Regions from separate parts of the Isoptericola sp. NPDC019482 genome, predicted to be linked through region 2. Evidence: riboswitches for the same ligand, from Rfam matches in the RefSeq annotation. Region 2 holds a riboswitch; each other region holds the start of a gene.

Region 1 (3,261 bases), on a different contig from region 2:
GGCCCGGCGGGGAGACGACGCTCCTCGCCCTCGCCGCCCAGCTCGAGGACCGGCTGCGCTGGGCGGACCGGCACCCGGCGGCCTGGTGACGGCGGACGCTGACCAGGGCACGGACCACGACCTGAGACGTCGGCGTGCGAGGCGGCGGACAGGCGTTTACCGTCGATTCCCGAGGTCGTTCGTACGACGGAAGGAGCCCCGATGGGACTGGGAGACAAGGCCAAGCACCTGGCGGAAGAGGCCGAAGGCAAGGCCAAGGAAGCCACGGGCAAGCTCACCGACGACGAGAGCAAAGAGGCCGAGGGCAAGGCCCAGCAGGCCAGCGCGAACCTCAAGCAGGCGGGCGACGACGTCAAGGACGCGTTCAACCGGTGACCCGCTGACACGACGGGGCGCCACCGCAAGGTGGCGCCCCGTCGTCATGTCCCGGCCCGTCGCGTCCTGTCGCGGGCGGGCGGGACGGCGGCGGCTCAGACGTCGTCAGGCAGGCAGCCGAACGCCTCGTCGGCGCCCAGCGCGGCGGTGGCGAGCAGCCCCTCCAGGCCGGAGCCCTCGGGCACGGGGCGCGGGTCGTCGACGACGACCCACAGGCCGTCCACGACGTCGTACTGCGCCTGCGGGCCCTCGGTGACGAGCGAACGGACGGCGGCGACGAGCCGCTCGACCTCCTCGCCCGCGGTGCCGAGCCCCACCGACGCGCGCACGGCGCCGGCGTCGAACCCGAGGCGACCGAGCAGCGGGTGGGCGCAGAACCGGCCGTCGCGCACGCCGATGCCGTGCTCCGCGGACAGGTACGCGGCGACGAGGCCCGGGTCGTAGCCGGTGACGGTGAACGTCACCACGCCCACCGGGTCGACGGCGTCGTCCCACACGTGCACGACCTCGACGCGGTCGATCTCGCCGAGCCCGTCCACGAGCCGGCGCCGCAGCGCGTCCTCGTGCTCGGACGCGGCCCACGGGTCGAGGGCGGCGAGCTCGTCGCACGCGGCCGCGAGCGCCACCGCGCCCACGACGTTGGGCGACCCGGCCTCGTGCCGGGCGGGGCCCTCGTGCCAGTCGGTCGTCGTGGTGCGCACGCGCCGCACGGCGCCGCCGCCGGCCAGGTACGGGGTGCCGGCGTCGAGCCAGTCGCGCCGGCCGACCAGGACCCCCGCCCCGAAGGGCGCGTACGTCTTGTGGCCCGAGAAGGCGACGTAGTCGACGCCCGTGGCCGCGAGCGAGAAGCGGCGGTGCGGCACCAGCTGGGCGCCGTCGAGCACGACGCGCGCGCCCGCGCCGTGGGCGGCGGCGACGACGTCGGCCACGGGCAGCGCCTCGCCCGTGACGTTGGAGGCGCCGGTGAGCGCGAGCAAGGCGTAGGGCCGGCCCGCGGCCGCGGCGGAGCTCAGCTCCTCCTCGAGCTCCGCGAGGGTGGCGGACACCGACGGCCCGCCCGTGACGACGGTCGCATCGGTGACGCGCTGCCAGGGCAGCAGGTTGGCGTGGTGCTCGATGTCGAGCACGAGGACGCGGCCCGGCTCGCCGGTGGCCGGGTCGGCGGGCACGCAGCCCGCGAGCAGGTTGAGCGAGTCCGTGGTGTTGCGGGTGACGATCGTGAGGTCGTCCTCGCGGGCGCCGACGAACGCGCCGATCGTGCGGCGCGCCGTCTCGTACAGGGCGGTCGAGACCTGGGACAGGTAGCCGGCGCCGCGGTGCACGCTGGCGTACAGCGGCAGCACGCGCGCGACCCGGTCGGCCACGGCCTGCAGGGCGGGCGCCGACGCCGCGACGTCGAGGTTGGCGTACGGCACCTGGCGGCCGTCGACGAGCGGCACGAGCGTGTCGCCGCCGACGACGGGCAGCACGGGGGCGACGTCGTGCACGGCGGCGGCGCGCACCACAGGCACAGTGGGCACCGCAGGCGCAGTGGTGAGCGTGGTCATGCGTGGTCCTCCTCGGTCGTGCCGGGGAGGTGGCTCCCCGCGCTTGCCCGCACGCCGGACGGCGTGGGGCCAGGTCGTCACCCGGGGCACCCCGCCGCGAGAGGAGGGTTGCCGGCCAGCGAGCCGGGGCTTCGCGCTGGCGCTCTTGACCTGCCGCCCATGGTGCGTGCGCAGCACCACACGGTCAAGCGGAGACCTGGCCCTTCTCACGATGCGGGCGCGTGAGACACCGGACCCGTGCCCCGCGCACCGTCCTGGCCTCCGGCGCGCGCCCGCAGGCCCACGTCGGCGAAGACGACCGACCGACCCGTCGAGGGCGGACCGTGGGTCAGATGCCGGGGCCGCTGCGCCAGCCGAGCACGTTGTCCGCGCCCTGGGGGTACGGCGCCTCGTGGGGGCGCCCACCCTCGGGGCCCGGCGGAGGCAGGTCGCGCGGGCGCTCGAGCGGCTCCTCCCGCTCGCGCCGGAACCAGCCCTTGATCGTGCTGAGGATCGACATGGCCCCACCTCGCGTTCGACGTGATCTTGCCCGGAATCTGACCGCAACTTTACCGGCCGGGGGCGTCCGGGCGCATAGAGGTCCGGCGCCGCTCGGGTCGCGAGACGGGGTGACCAGCACGCGGACGGCTGTCGTACGATCGCCGTGACCATCCCGAGCGGCCGAGTGACGTGGCACGTCGACGCCGCAGCAACCCGCGGGCCGGGCGCCGTCGACGGCGTCCGGGACGGACGAGGGTGCTACCGCCACGACCGATGGGAGGACTGCGATGAGCACCCAGATCGATCCCCGCCCCGCCGAGGGCTACGCCGGCGACCTCACCCCGCAGCAGGCGTGGGACCTGCTCGCCGGCGACCCCGACGCCGTCCTCGTGGACGTGCGCACCGAGGGCGAGTGGCGCGCGATCGGCGTGCCGGACACCGCGACCGCCGGTAAGAAGCCCCTCTTCGTCGAGTGGGTGCAGGCGGGCGGGCGCCCGAACGCCGGCTTCCTCGCCGAGCTCGCCGCCGCGGGGCTGACCGCGGACCGGCCGATCGTCTTCCTGTGCCGCTCCGGCCAGCGCTCGATCGGTGCGGCGCGCCTCGCGACGTCGTCCGGCCTGGGGCCGGCGTACAACGTGCTCGAGGGCTTCGAGGGCGGCCCCGGCTTCGACGGCGTGCGCGACCGCGAGGGCTGGAAGGTGCGCGGCCTGCCCTGGGGCACGTACGACGCCGCGACGCGGACGACCCCGCAGCAGCCGGAGCAGGCCCGATGAGCGACACGCAGGTCCCGACCGGCCCCGGCGCCGACCCGACGACCTTCGGTGGCTCGCGCCCGCTGCCCGCCACGGTCCGCCCCGCG
Region 2 (3,261 bases):
AAGGGCGATCCCTGGTCGGGCGACAACCGGAAGCTCCGGCACGCCATGGAGACCGGGATGCCGCTCATCCTGTTCCGCAAGGAGATCGCGAACGTCTACACGCCCGTGTTCCCGGTGTACGTGGTGGACGACGAGCCCCAGAACCGCCAGTTCCTCGTCGCGCTGGACGAGGCGTTCCGCTTCATCCACGACCCCGCCCACCTCAGCGAGCCGCAGCGGGAGTATGCCCGCCGGCTCGCGAAGCAGCGCCTCCACCAGCCCGCGTTCCGCACCCGCGTCCTCGTCGCGTACGAGACGCGGTGCGCGATCTGCGAGCTCAGGCACGGGTCCCTGCTCGATGCCGCGCACATCGTCCCGGACGGGCACGAGCTCGGCGCCCCGACCGTGAACAACGGCCTCGCCCTGTGCAAGATCCACCACGCCGCGTACGACCAGAACATGCTCGGCGTGACGCCGGACCACGAGGTGCGCATCGCGTTCCGGCTGCTGGAGGAGATCGACGGGCCGATGCTCAAGCACGGGCTGCAGGAGATGCACGGGCGGCACCTCACCCTGCCGCGGCGGCGGGCGGACCGCCCCGACCGCGACCACCTGGCGTGGCGCTACGAACGTTTCGCCGCCGCGTCGACCAAGGAGCCGACCGGGGCGTCGAGGTAGCGCACGATCCGCACGACGGCGTCCCGACCGGCCCGGTTGGCGCCGATGGTGGACGCGGACGGCCCGTAGCCGATGAGGTGCACACGCGGCTCGCCGTCGACCTGGGTGCCGTCCATGCGGATGCCGCCGCCGGCAGTGCGCAGGTGCAGGGGGCGCAGGTGGTCGAGGGCGGCGCGGAAGCCGGTGTTCCAGAAGATGACGTCCACGGGGACGGTCTCGCCGCCGGGCGCGACGACGCCGTCGGGCACGATGCGGGTGAACATGGGCCGCCGGTCGAGCACGCCGCGCGCCTCGGCTGCCAGCAGCGACGGCGTCCTGATGAGGCCGGTGACGGACACGACGCTCAGCGGCGGCAGCCCTTCGCGCACCCGGTCGGCGACCATCGCCACGGCGCGCGAGCCGTCCTCGGGATCGAAGGTGTCGCGCCACACGGGCTCCCGCCGTGTGAACCAGAAGGTCTGCGCCACGTGCGAGACCTCCTCCAGCAGCTGCACGGCCGAGATGCCGCCGCCGACGACGGCGATGCGCTGCCCCGCGAAGTCCTCCGCCCGCACGTAGTCGGCGGTGTGGAGCTGACGGCCGCGGAACGTCTCCTGGCCCGGATAGGCGGGCCAGAACGGCTTCGACCACGTGCCCGTCGCGTTGATGATCGCCCGCGCCACGACGGCGCCGGACCGGCCGCCGCCCTCCCACCGGACGAGCAGCCCGCCGTCCCCCGCCTCCTCGACCCGACGCACGCGCACCGGCCGGACGACGGCGAGGCGCAGCTCTCGCTCGTAGTCGCCGAAGTAGGCGGGCAGGACGTCGACGCTCGCCGCCTCCGGCTCGACGTCGGGCTGCTCGATGCCCGGCAGGTCGTGGATGCCGTTCACCGTGCTCATCCGCAGCGAGCGCCACCGGTGCCGCCACGCTCCTCCGGGGCCGTCCTCGGCGTCGAGGACGACGTACGTGCGCTCGCCGGACGTCGCACCCGCCGCGGGCACGAACCCGCGCCGCCGCAGGTGGTACGCCGCCGACAGCCCGGCCTGTCCCGCGCCGATCACGACGACGTCCGCCTCCTGCGGCAGGGCATCGGTCGTCGTCATGCCTGGCTGAACGTGGCGCGGGCCGGCGGGATTCCTCCGGTGGCCGTGGCGTCCCCTACCTGCCGGTCGGCGCGCGCACCTTGTCCGCGTCACCGTCCTGACGCGGCGCGAGGGCGAAGCCGCCCACCGACGCCGGGTCGTACGTGACGACGGCGTTGAGGTCGGCGAGCTCGAGCCGCCACTCCGTCAGCGCGCGCCACACGCGCAGCCGCATCCGAAGCCCACGTCGCGCCGCGGCGTCGAGGCACAGCATGCGTCCGTGCCGGTGCAGGAGATGCTCCTCGCGCACCTGCCACGGCAGACATCCGAGCGTGCCGTCGCCGTGCGTGTGCTGTCCGTTCATCGTTGCTCCCGCTGTCGGGGTCGACGACGGGACCTGGCGCGAGGCGCCGGCCCGTGGTCGACCTGCACTTCCCACGGCCGGTCGGCCGGGGCGGGTCTTCCTCCTGGGGCACCGTGCGCAGGGAGCGCGGTTGCCGGACCGGCACGCGGAGGGCGTCTCGCCGGTCACTCGTGACCTGGGCAGATATGTACACGATGCCGCGGCCGGCCCGCAACACCGCACGGTCTGCGGGCGGCGATGTCCCCGGGCCGGGCTACCGTCACGGCCCATGACCTACGCCAACGTCGGCACGCTGGGTGCCGCCCCCGGGAAGCGCGACGAGCTGGTCGCCCACCTCACGCAGCGCAGCACGGAGCTCGCGGACGCGGGCTGCCTGCTCTACGAGGTCGGCGTCAGCGACGACCGGCCGGACACGGTGTTCGTCGCCGAGCTGTGGTCGTCGGCCGAGGCGCACCAGGCGTCGCTGCAGCTCCCGGCCGTGCAGGCGTCCATCGCGGCGGCGCGGCCGCTGCTGTCCGGCGAGTTCGGGGGCTTGGACTTCACCGTCGTGGGCTCGCCGTTGCGAGACTGACTCCGTGACACAGGAAGAGTCCGGGGCAGCACGTACGGCCGTCGTGATCGGCGGAGGCATCGGAGGGCTCGCGTCGGGCGTCGCGCTCGCGCGGCACGGCTGGGACGTCATGGTGGTCGAGCGCGCGACGTCGCTGGACCCGGTGGGCGCGGGGATCGTCGTCGCACCGAACGCGGTGCGGTCGCTGGACGCGCTGGGCGTCGGCGACGCGACTCGCGACCTGGCCGCCCTGCAGGGCGAGTTCGGGCTGCGCCGGCCGGACGGCACGTGGCTGGTCCGCGGCCGCGCGGAGGGCGCCGAGTCGGTGTTCGGGGATCGCACGCTGATGCTGCACCGGGCGCAGCTGGTGGGCCTGCTCGCGGACGCGCTGCCCGCCGGGGCGCTGCGGCTGGGGACGTCCGCCGTCGTCGTCGACCCGGGGACGACGACGAGGGCGGCGCGCGTCGCCGTCACCGACGGTGCGGGGACGACGACGGAGGTCCGCGCGGACCTCGTGGTCGCCGCCGACGGCATCGGCTCCGCGACGCGGACTCGCTGGTGGCCGAGCGCCCCGGCGCCGGTGTCCGGCGGGTCGACGGCGTGGCGGTTCGTCACCCCGCGGGTCT
Region 3 (3,261 bases), on a different contig from region 2:
GGTGACGAGCGCGGGCTCGTCGAGCTGCACCCACGGCACGCCGACGGCGGCCAGCGCGCGCAGCAGGTCGGCGTACGCGGCGACGACGTCGTCGAGCCGGTCGAGCGGGTGGAAGCCCTCGCCCGCCTCGTCGGCCGCCTTCGACAGGGCGAGGAACGTCACGGGGCCCACGAGCACCGGGCGCGTCGTGACGCCGGCCTCCTTGGCCTCGGCGTACTCGCGCACGATGCGGTGGTCGGCGAACGAGACCGGCGTCGTCTCGCTGATCTCCGGCACGAGGTAGTGGTAGTTGGTGTCGAACCACTTGGTCATCTCGAGCGGGGCGTCCTCGCCGCGGCCGCGGGCCACGGTGAAGTACCCGTCGAGCTCGAGCGAGCCGTCCTCGTCGTCGAGCAGGTCGCGGAACCGCGCGGGGACGGCGCCCAGCAGCGCGACGACGTCGAGCACCTGGTCGTAATAGGAGAACGACCCGGGCACGGAGCCGTCGTCGGGGTTCAGGCCGAGGTCGACGAGGCGGCGTGCCGTCTCGCGGCGCAGCGTGCCTGCCGCGACCTCCAGGTCGACGGCGTCGGTGCGCCCGGCCCAGAAGGACTCGACGGCCTTCTTGAGCTCGCGGCGCCGCCCGATGCGCGGGTAGCCGAGGATCGTGCCGCCCGGGAAGGCGGCGGGGGTGGGGCTGGTCGGTGTGGTGGACATGAGCACTCCAGAGTTCGGGCGCCCGTCAGACGACGGGAGCCTGGGTCGGGATGCTCGGTACCCACGGCCTTCTGGCCAGGTCCGCGCCGTCCGACGTGGCGTCGGAGGGCGCCGGTCCGCCGAGGTGGACACCCTCGAGCAGGTCCAGAGCGGGACGGTACTTGTTGAACGTGTACACGTGGATGCCGGGGGCGCCCGCGTCGAGCACGCGCTGGGCGAGCTCCACGGCGCGCGCGGTCCCGTAGGCGTGCTGGGCCTCCGGGTCCCCCGCGGCGTCGAGCGCGTCCAGCAGCTGCCGGGGCGCGCGGACGCCGGTGAGCTCCTCGACGCGACGGAGCCGGCGCGGCTCGGTCGTGGGCAGCTGCCCGGCGAGGATCGGGATCGTCACCCCGGCCGCGCGGGCCTCGGCGACGAAGTCGGTGTAGGAGTCGGCCTCGTAGAACAGCTGCGTGATGGCGAAGCCCGCCCCCGCCTCCTGCTTCTCCTTGAGGCGCCGGACCTCCTGGGCCCGGGTGGTGCCCGCCTGCACGTTGCCGTCGACGAACGTCGCGACGGCGATCGTCATCGGGCGGGCGGCGCCGCGCAGGGCGGCCCCGGGGTCGGTCGCGCAGCGCCGGGCCTCGACCTCGCGCAGCAGGTGCACGAGCTCGATCGACGACGCGACGCCGTCGGCGGGCGGCGCCCAGTCCGGCTGGTCCTTCGGCGGGTCGCCGCGCAGGGCCAGGAACGCGCGGGTGCCGGCGTCGAGGAAGTCGTCGATGACGGCGGAGACGTCCTCGCGGTGCGCGCCCACGCAGGTCAGGTGCGCCACGGGCAGGACGGGTGTGCCCTCGAGCAGGGTCGCGACGACCTGGCGGGCGGTCGCCCGGTCACCGCCGCCCGCGCCGTACGTCACGGACACGAAGTCCGGGCGCGCGGCCACGAGCCGGCGCGCCGTCTCCCAGAACTTGGGGGCGGCGTCCGGCCGGCGCGGCGGCATGAGCTCGAACGAGACCGTCGGGCGTGCCGGCAGCACCGGGGTGGGCGAAAGGGATGCCTCTGCGACCATGCGTCACTCCATCGATCCTGGCGTGAGCACCTTCGTCCTCGGGAGGCTTCCGTCGGAGAACGGGTTGCTGCGGCGTCGTCGAGCCAGGACTCTCGGCCGCTCTGGATGGCTTGTCACGCGATCGTACGCAGCATCCGCGATACGAGCGAGGATGAGACCGCCTGGTGAGACGATCGCTGATGCGGATCGGGCGGGAACGCCCTGCTCAGGGCACCAGCACGACCTTGCCGCCCGCGCGTCCGGTCTCGACGAGCTCGTGCGCCCGCGGCGCGTCGGCCAGCGGCAGCACGGCGCCGACGGTGGTCGTCAGCTCGCCGCGGGCCAGGGCGTCGACGGCCTCGGCGAGCTCGCCGGCGTCGCGCTCGGACCGCCAGCTGGCCTGGACCCCGAGGTCCGCCGCGGCGTCGTCGGCGATGGTGACGATCCGGTCGGTGCCGCCGCGCAGGGCGATCGAGTCGGGCAGCACGCCCGCGCCGGTGGCGTCGAGGACGGCGTCCACGCCGTCGGGGGCGAGGGCGCGCACCCGCTCCACGAGCCCCGCGCCGTAGGTGGTGGGCGTCGCGCCGAGTGCGGCGACCCGGTCCTGGTTGCGCTGCGACGCCGTGCCGATCACGCGGGCGCCGCGGCGCACGGCGAGCTGGACGGCCAGCTCGCCCACCGACCCGGACGCCCCGTGCACGAGCAGCGTCTCGCCGGACCGGACGTCGAGGAGGCGCAGCACGCGGGTCGCGGTCTCCGCCGCGACGGGCAGCGTCACCGCGTCGGCCGCGGCGAGCCCGTCGGGCACCCGCGCGAAGACCGAGGTGAGGGCGAGCTCGGCATACCCGCCGCCGACGGCGAACCCGACCACGCGGTCGCCGGGCGCGACGCCGGTCGCGCCGTCCCCGCCGGGCGGGCCGACCTGGTCGACGACCCCCGCCACCTCCAGACCGGGCACGACGGCCGACGTCGGCGCCGGGGCGCCGGTCGCCCCGGCGCCGGACTTCACGTCCCAGCCGTTGACGGCGGCGGCCTCGACGCGCACGCGCACCTGGCCGGGCCCGGCCTGAGGGTCGGGGACGGCGGCGAGGTGCAGCACCTCCGGCCCGCCGTGGGACTCGTAGACGATCGCGCGCACGCGCCCATCCTGGCGCGGCGGGCGCCGTCGTGCCCGCCCGCTCAGCACCGTTCAGCAGCAGCGCGAGCCCGGGTTGCGGTCCTGGGCCGCGTAGTGCTCCCGCCAGAACTCGCGCTCGCCCATCGGCTCCCGGTCCGGGTGGGCGGACCGCTCGTGCGCCACGTACGTCGCGTAGGCGCCCTCGCCCATCACCTGCCGCACGTACCAGCGCAGGTTCGACCACCCCGCCGACGCCGCCCGGGCGAGTGCCCGGGCGGCGTCGCGCGCGGTGGCGCCGACGGTGCGGGCGTCAGTGGTGCCCGGCACCGCTGGTCTCCCGCAGGCCGGCGTCGGCCCACTCCTTCTCGATCCGCTTCTCCTCGGCCGTCGCGAAGAGGTTCGCCGGGGCGAACCGCCGGGA

The links. A riboswitch is a leader RNA that binds a small molecule or an ion and turns the genes downstream of it on or off. The one in region 2 is predicted to bind S-adenosylmethionine.
Region 1: another riboswitch for S-adenosylmethionine. It lies ahead of ABZ493_RS17050 (aminotransferase class V-fold PLP-dependent enzyme); the one in region 2 lies ahead of ABZ493_RS15820 (hypothetical protein).
Region 3: another riboswitch for S-adenosylmethionine. It lies ahead of ABZ493_RS00335 (methylenetetrahydrofolate reductase); the one in region 2 lies ahead of ABZ493_RS15820 (hypothetical protein).

The regions. Positions count from the first base shown of each region.
Region 1 covers NZ_JBEYBQ010000031.1:10,214-13,474, forward strand. Annotated here, with positions in the region: gene ABZ493_RS17040 (amidase) at 1-89, shown strand, start outside; gene ABZ493_RS17045 (CsbD family protein) at 202-375, shown strand; gene ABZ493_RS17050 (aminotransferase class V-fold PLP-dependent enzyme) at 471-1,922, opposite strand; SAM riboswitch class IV at 1,957-2,073, opposite strand; gene ABZ493_RS17055 (hypothetical protein) at 2,251-2,421, opposite strand; gene ABZ493_RS17060 (rhodanese-like domain-containing protein) at 2,690-3,175, shown strand; gene ABZ493_RS17065 (O-succinylhomoserine sulfhydrylase) at 3,172-3,261, shown strand, end outside.
Region 2 covers NZ_JBEYBQ010000026.1:40,886-44,146, reverse strand. Annotated here, with positions in the region: gene ABZ493_RS15830 (HNH endonuclease) at 1-657, shown strand, start outside; gene ABZ493_RS15825 (NAD(P)-binding domain-containing protein) at 603-1,742, opposite strand; gene ABZ493_RS15820 (hypothetical protein) at 1,798-2,085, opposite strand; SAM riboswitch class IV at 2,145-2,261, opposite strand; gene ABZ493_RS15815 (putative quinol monooxygenase) at 2,354-2,656, shown strand; gene ABZ493_RS15810 (FAD-dependent monooxygenase) at 2,661-3,261, shown strand, end outside.
Region 3 covers NZ_JBEYBQ010000001.1:73,606-76,866, reverse strand. Annotated here, with positions in the region: gene metE (5-methyltetrahydropteroyltriglutamate--homocysteine S-methyltransferase) at 1-696, opposite strand, end outside; gene ABZ493_RS00335 (methylenetetrahydrofolate reductase) at 722-1,744, opposite strand; SAM riboswitch class I at 1,750-1,856, opposite strand; gene ABZ493_RS00330 (NADP-dependent oxidoreductase) at 1,950-2,861, opposite strand; gene ABZ493_RS00325 (YbdD/YjiX family protein) at 2,913-3,167, opposite strand; gene ABZ493_RS00320 (carbon starvation CstA family protein) at 3,151-3,261, opposite strand, start outside.